2 regions of the Streptomyces sp. NPDC047014 genome follow, and region 2 is predicted to be linked to the other one. Evidence: predicted binding sites of a transcription regulator. Region 2 holds the regulator's gene; the other holds the start of a gene.

Region 1 (3,629 bases), on a different contig from region 2:
AGCTGAACAGTGCCTGCGCCGACTGGTCCGAGGTGACGCCCGGGGGAGGGGTGTCCCAGTAGACGGAGAGCGGGTTCAGCCAGGCCGCCACGCGTGCCTTGACGTGCGGTTCCGTCGAGCCGACGACGAAGGCGCCCGCCGCGGCCATGAGTACGCCGCAGACGATCCAGCTGGTGCGCTCGGTGGCGACGTACAGCATCACCACGAAGACACCGAAGAAGATGAGCGAGGTGCCGAGGTCGCGCTCGAAGACCAGGACCAGCATCGAGAGGATCCACACCGTGACGATGGGCCCGAGCTGGCGCATCGGGGGCAGGCGGACGCCGAGGAACTTGCGGCCGGTCAGGGCGAGGGAGTCGCGGTGGACGACCAGGTAGCCGGCGAAGAAGATCGCGATCATGATCTTCACGAACTCGCCGGGCTGGACCGAGAAACCGAAGAGGATGATCCACCGCTTGGCGCCGTACGTGTCCGCGCCGAAGAACGCCGGCGCGATCAGCAGCACCAGCGCGACGGCCATCGTGATGTAGATGAACCGCTGGAGCAGCCGGTGGTCGCGCAGCAGCCCAAGCACCGCGATGCACGCGGCGACGCCGACCACCGTCCAGAGGAGCTGGCCGGGGGCGTTGGCGTCGGAGTTCCACCGCTCGATGTAGCCCTGGTCGAGCCGGTGGATCAGTACGAGTCCCAGGCCGGTCAGCAGCATGGCGAGCGGCAGGATCAGCGGATCCGCGTAGGCCGCGAAGCGGCGGACGCCGAGGTGGGCGACGAGGGACAGCAGGGTCATGCTGATGGCGAAGCCGGCGAGGTCGGGCGGGAGGGCGCCGTTCATGGCGAGGCCGGCGGCGGCGTGCCCGAAGACGGCGATGCCGACGACGAAGGCGAGCAGCAGCCCCTCGGTCCGGCGGCGGACGCCGGCCGTCGTGAGCGGTTTCAGGCCGCGCACGGTGCGGGGCCCTCGCCGGGCGGGGTGGCGGGGGTGGGTCCGGTCCTTGGTCCGATCTGATCCGCATTCGGGCGCTTTATCTTCATATCTTCTACGACGGTGTCGGCCGGCCGATGGTTCCTCCCGTTTGCGTATGGCCGGATGTGTACGGGTCGGGGGGCGGTGCCGGGGTGGGGTATCTCCTCGGCTCGCGCGTGCGGCGGGGTTCGTCCTGTACCAGGTGGTTGCGCGCTCGTCCTGCGGGGACACCCCACCCCGTCCCCACCCCCCTCGGCGGAATCCCCGCAAGGCCCAAGGGGGTTCAGGGCCGGGGTGTCGGAGCCGGGGCGGTGGGGTGGGGACACGCAGGAGGGTCCCCGCAGGACGAGCGCGCAACCCAGGCCGCACAGGGCGACCTAGGCCGCAGGCGCGAGCCGAGGAGACACTCCGGAGGGGCCCCGCCCCACCCCGCACGCGGGCACCCGCGCCCCGGAACCCCCGCACTGCCGAGCCCGCCCGCAGGGCACCCGCGCCCCGGAACCCCGCACCGCCGAGCCCGCCCGCAGGGCGCCCGGAGCCCCGTCCGCCGGGCAACCCCGCAGGGGCCCCGCAACGCGCCCGCGGCCAGAATTGGCACTCCGCTTGACCGAGTGCTAATCGCCGGAATAGTCTCGCACCTGGCACTCACCCCCGGTGAGTGCCAACACAGCGACAGGCAGGTCCGGCACCCGCGACGACGGATCGACCTGGTCGCCACCTCAGACAGTTAACCCCGGATCTCCGAAGGGGGAGGTCGGACAGTGACGACCGCCAGCTCCAAGGTTGCCATCAAGCCGCTTGAGGACCGCATTGTGGTCCAGCCGCTCGACGCCGAGCAGACCACGGCCTCCGGCCTGGTCATCCCGGACACCGCGAAGGAGAAGCCCCAGGAGGGCGTCGTCCTCGCGGTGGGCCCGGGTCGCTTCGAGGACGGCCAGCGTCTCCCGCTGGACGTCACCGTCGGCGACATCGTGCTGTACAGCAAGTACGGCGGCACCGAAGTGAAGTACAGCGGCGAGGAATACCTCGTCCTCTCGGCTCGCGACGTGCTCGCGATCGTCGAGAAGTAATTCGCCTCACCAGCACTGCTTTGAGCTGCGCCCCTGGTCACCCCGCTGATTGCCGGGCGGCGAGGGGCGCAGCACGTTAAACCGAGTTTTCGAGAGGGCTGAACCGCTCCCATGGCGAAGATCCTGAAGTTCGACGAGGACGCCCGTCGCGCCCTCGAGCGCGGCGTCAACAAGCTTGCCGACACGGTCAAGGTGACGATCGGTCCCAAGGGCCGCAACGTCGTCATCGACAAGAAGTTCGGCGCCCCCACCATCACCAACGACGGTGTCACCATCGCCCGCGAGGTCGAGCTGGACGACCCGTACGAGAACCTGGGCGCGCAGCTCGTGAAGGAGGTGGCGACCAAGACCAACGACATCGCGGGTGACGGCACCACCACCGCCACCGTGCTGGCCCAGGCGCTCGTCCGCGAGGGTCTGCGCAACGTCGCCGCGGGTGCCTCCCCGGCCGCCCTCAAGAAGGGCATCGACGCCGCGGTCAAGGCCGTGTCCGAGGACCTCCTCGCGACCGCCCGCCCGATCGAGGACAAGTCCGACATCGCCGCCGTCGCCGCGCTCTCCGCGCAGGACGCCCAGGTCGGCGAGCTCATCGCCGAGGCGATGGACAAGGTCGGCAAGGACGGTGTCATCACCGTCGAGGAGTCCAACACCTTCGGCCTGGAGCTGGAGTTCACCGAGGGCATGGCCTTCGACAAGGGCTACCTCTCGCCGTACATGGTCTCCGACCAGGAGCGTATGGAGGCCGTCCTCGACGACCCGTACATCCTGATCAACCAGGGCAAGATCGCCTCCATCCAGGACCTCCTGCCGCTGCTGGAGAAGGTCATCCAGGCGGGTGGCTCCAAGCCGCTGCTGATCATCGCCGAGGACGTCGAGGGCGAGGCGCTCTCCACCCTCGTCGTCAACAAGATCCGCGGCACCTTCAACGCGGTGGCCGTCAAGGCCCCCGGCTTCGGTGACCGCCGCAAGGCGATGCTCCAGGACATGGCCACCCTCACCGGTGCCACCGTCATCGCCGAGGAGGTCGGCCTCAAGCTCGACCAGGCCGGTCTGGACGTACTGGGCTCCGCCCGCCGCGTCACCATCTCCAAGGACGACACCACCATCGTCGACGGCGCGGGCAGCTCCGACGAGGTCCTCGGCCGCGTGAACCAGATCAAGGCCGAGATCGAGTCCACGGACTCGGACTGGGACCGCGAGAAGCTGCAGGAGCGCCTGGCGAAGCTCGCCGGCGGCGTCTGCGTCATCAAGGTCGGCGCCGCCACCGAGGTGGAGCTCAAGGAGAAGAAGCACCGTCTTGAGGATGCCATCTCCGCGACCCGCGCCGCGGTCGAGGAGGGCATCGTGTCCGGCGGTGGCTCCGCGCTCGTCCACGCCGTCAAGGTCCTGGAGGGCAACCTCGGCCTGAACGGCGACGAGGCCACCGGTGTCGCGGTCGTGCGCCGCGCCGCCGTCGAGCCGCTGCGCTGGATCGCCGAGAACGCCGGCCTCGAGGGCTACGTCATCACCTCGAAGGTCTCCGAGCTCGACAAGGGCCAGGGCTTCAACGCCGCCACCGGCGAGTACGGCGACCTGGTCAAGGCCGGCGTCATCGA
Region 2 (3,629 bases):
CTCGCCCGAGACCCCGTGCCGGGGCACCGCCAGCAGGTCCGCCGCCTCGGCCGCCTCCGCCTCCGCGAGGCCGTGCCGGACGGCGTCCGCGCGCAGCTCCTCGCGGCCCGAGGAGAGCAGCGCGTCCAGGCCGACCGCGCCGAAGACCTCCGCCCCGGCGAAGGCCGCACCGCCCATCACATGATCGAAATGGCCGTGCGTGAATGCGAGATGGGTCACTCGCCGGCCGGTCAGCCGCTCCGCCTCGGCCCGCACCGCGGCCCCCTCGCGGACGCAGGAACCGGGGTCGACGAGGAGCACCGAGGCGTCCCCCACCACCAGTCCCACCGTGCAGTCCCACACCGGGAGGCGCCGCCGCCCGGTCCTTCCGGTCAGCCGTTCCCAGCCCGCCTCTTCCCAACGCACGTCCATGCCGCGACGCTACCCTGGCGGGCCTCCCTTGCCAGGGGCTCACCGCCCGGCCGTACACTGAGCGGGGGATCTCTGGCACTCGAACATCCAGAGTGCCAACGAACGCCAGAACACGTCGGAACGCGGCAGAAGACGGCCACAGACACAGCTGGAGGTGTGCGCGATGCTCAGCGAACGCAGACTCGAAGTGCTGCGCGCCATCGTCCAGGACTACGTCGGGACGGAGGAGCCGGTCGGCTCCAAGGCGCTCACCGAGCGGCACCGGCTCGGCGTCTCGCCCGCCACCGTGCGCAACGACATGGCCGTGCTGGAGGAGGAGGGCTACATCGCCCAGCCCCACACCAGCGCCGGCCGGATCCCCACCGACAAGGGCTACCGCCTCTTCGTGGACCGGCTGGCGGGGGTCAAGCCCCTGTCGACGCCCGAGCGGCGGGCCATCCAGAACTTCCTCGACGGCGCCGTGGACCTCGACGACGTCGTGGGCCGCACGGTGCGGCTGCTCGCGCAGCTCACCCGGCAGGTCGCCGTCGTCCAGTACCCGAGCCTGACCCGGTCGACCGTCCGGCACGTGGAGCTGCTGTCGCTGGCTCCCGCGCGCCTGATGCTCGTACTGATCACGGACACCGGGCGGGTGGAGCAGCGGCTGATCGACTGCCCCAGCCCCTTCGGTGAGGCGTCGCTCTCGGACCTGCGGGCGCGGCTCAACAGCCGGGTCGTCGGCAGGCGCTTCACCGATGTGCCGCCGCTCGTCCAGGACCTCCCCGAGTCCTTCGACGCGGACGACCGCGGCACAGTCTCCACCGTGCTGTCGACGCTGCTCGAAACCCTGGTCGAGGAGGCGGAGGAGCGGCTGATGATCGGCGGTACCGCCAATCTCACGCGCTTCGGACACGATTTCCCCCTGACGATCAGGCCGGTGCTGGAGGCGCTGGAGGAGCAGGTCGTGCTCCTCAAGCTGCTCGGCGAGGCCAACGAGTCGGGGATGGCCGTACGGATCGGGCACGAGAACGCCTACGAGGGGCTGAACTCCACGTCGGTCGTCTCGGTCGGTTACGGTTCGGGCGGCGAAACAGTCGCCAAACTCGGCGTGGTCGGACCGACCCGCATGGACTACCCCGGAACGATGGGAGCGGTACGCGCAGTGGCACGTTACGTCGGACAGATCCTGGCGGAGTCGTAAGTGGCCACCGACTACTACGCCGTACTCGGCGTGCGCCGCGACGCATCGCAGGACGAGATCAAGAAGGCGTTCCGGCGGCTCGCGCGCGAGCTGCACCCGGATGTGAACCCTGATCCCAAGACGCAGGAGCGTTTCAAGGAGATCAACGCCGCCTACGAGGTGCTGTCGGACCCGCAGAAGAAGCAGGTCTACGACCTCGGCGGCGACCCGCTGTCCGCCTCCGGCGGTGGCGGCGGCGCGGGCGGCTTCGGTGCGGGCGGCTTCGGCAACTTCTCCGACATCATGGACGCCTTCTTCGGCCAGGCGTCCCAGCGCGGCCCGCGCTCGCGCACCCGGCGCGGGCAGGACGCCATGATCCGCCTGGACCTGGAGCTGGACGAGGCGGCCTTCGGGACCACCAAGGACATCCAGGTCGACACGGCCGTGGTCTGCAACACCTGCTCCGGCGAGGGCGCCGCCCCCGGCACCTCGGCGCAGACATGTGACATGTGCCGCGGCCGCGGTGAGGTCTCGCAGGTCACCCGCTCCTTCCTGGGCCAGGTCATGACCTCGCGCCCCTGCCCGCAGTGCCAGGGCTTCGGCACCGTGGTCCCGACCCCGTGCCACGAGTGCGCGGGCGACGGCCGGGTCCGCTCCCGCCGCAGCCTGACGGTCAAGATCCCCGCGGGCGTCGAGAACGGCACCCGGATCCAGCTCTCGGGCGAGGGCGAGGTCGGCCCCGGCGGCGGCCCCGCCGGCGACCTGTACGTGGAGATCCACGAGCTGGCGCACCCGACCTTCCAGCGGCGCGGGGACGACCTGCACTGCACGGTCACCATCCCGATGACCGCGGCCGCCCTCGGCACCAAATGCCCGCTGGAGACGCTGGACGGCCTGGAGGAGATCGACATCCGGCCCGGCACCGGCTCCGGGCAGGCGATCCCGCTGCACGGGCGCGGCGTCACCCACCTGCGCGGCGGCGGGCGCGGCGACCTGATCGTGCACGTCGAGGTCACCACCCCGGGCAAGCTGGACGCCCAGCAGGAGGAGCTGCTGCGCCAGCTGGCGAAGCTGCGCGGCGAGGAGCGGCCCATGGGCCAGTTTGCGCCGGGCCAGCAGGGGCTGTTCAGCCGCCTCAAGGACGCGTTCAACGGCCGCTGACCGGCGGACGCAGCGCATACGGAGCCCGGTCCGGGCAGTCCCCGGACCGGGCTCCGCGCATGTTCCGGACGGGCTCCGCGGCTGCCGCCGGGAGCGGCCCGTGCCGGGCCGATTGCGGTGATTCGGCCCCCTGAGCGGGACATGGCACGATGCAGTCCATGTCCACCGCACCGAACGGTCTCTCCCGGTACCCGATCGTGCAGGCTCCCATGGCGGGCGGTGCCTCCTGCCCGCCGCTCGCCGCGGCCGTGTGCGAGGCCGGCGCCCTGGGCTTCCTGGCCGGCGGCTACAAGACCGCCGAGGGGATGTACGAGGAGATCAAGCAGGTGCGCGCGCTCACCCGGCACCCCTTCGGCGTCAACCTCTTCCTGCCGCAGACCGGGTACGTGGACCCGGCCGCCGTGGAGGCGTACCGCGGGCAGCTGGCCGGTGAGGCCAGCTGGTACGAGATCTCGCTCGCCGAGGAGGACATCATCGGCACCAGCGACGACGGCTACGACGCCAAGCTCGCCATCCTCCTGGAGGACCCGGTCCCGGTGGTCTCCTTCACCTTCGGCTGTCCCGCCTCCGCCTCGCTGGCCGCCCTGCGCAAGGCCGGTACGTACACCGTGGTCACGGTGACCTCCGCCGAGGAGGCCCGGACCGCCCAGCGGGCCGGCGCCGACGCCGTCTGCGTCCAGGGCGTCGAGGCCGGCGGCCACCAGGGCACCCACCGGGACGACCCGCAGATCGACGGCACGGCCGCCGTGGGACTGCTCGCGCTGGTGGCGCAGGTACGGGAGGCCGTGGCGCTCCCGATCATCGCGGCGGGCGGGGTCATGCGGGGCGCGCAGATCGCCGCCCTGCTGGCCGCGGGCGCGGTGGCGGCGCAGCTCGGGACGGCCTTCCTGGCCTGCCC

What was found. The regulator HrcA, encoded in region 2, represses chaperone genes, less so after heat shock. The targets are predictions, from matches to a motif close to TTNGCACTCNGNNNNNCNGAGTGCNAA.
Region 1: groES (co-chaperone GroES) is a predicted target of HrcA. The motif match lies at 1,556-1,582, and genes of this name have one in related genera.

The regions. Positions count from the first base shown of each region.
Region 1 covers NZ_JBEYVX010000034.1:48,700-52,328, reverse strand. The annotation lists gene ABZ873_RS19740 (FtsW/RodA/SpoVE family cell cycle protein) at 1-946, opposite strand, end outside; gene groES (co-chaperone GroES) at 1,726-2,034, shown strand; gene groL (chaperonin GroEL) at 2,146-3,629, shown strand, end outside.
Region 2 covers NZ_JBEYVX010000049.1:18,554-22,182, forward strand. The annotation lists gene ABZ873_RS23235 (MBL fold metallo-hydrolase) at 1-411, opposite strand, end outside; gene hrcA (heat-inducible transcriptional repressor HrcA) at 575-1,591, shown strand; gene dnaJ (molecular chaperone DnaJ) at 1,592-2,731, shown strand; gene ABZ873_RS23250 (nitronate monooxygenase) at 2,890-3,629, shown strand, end outside.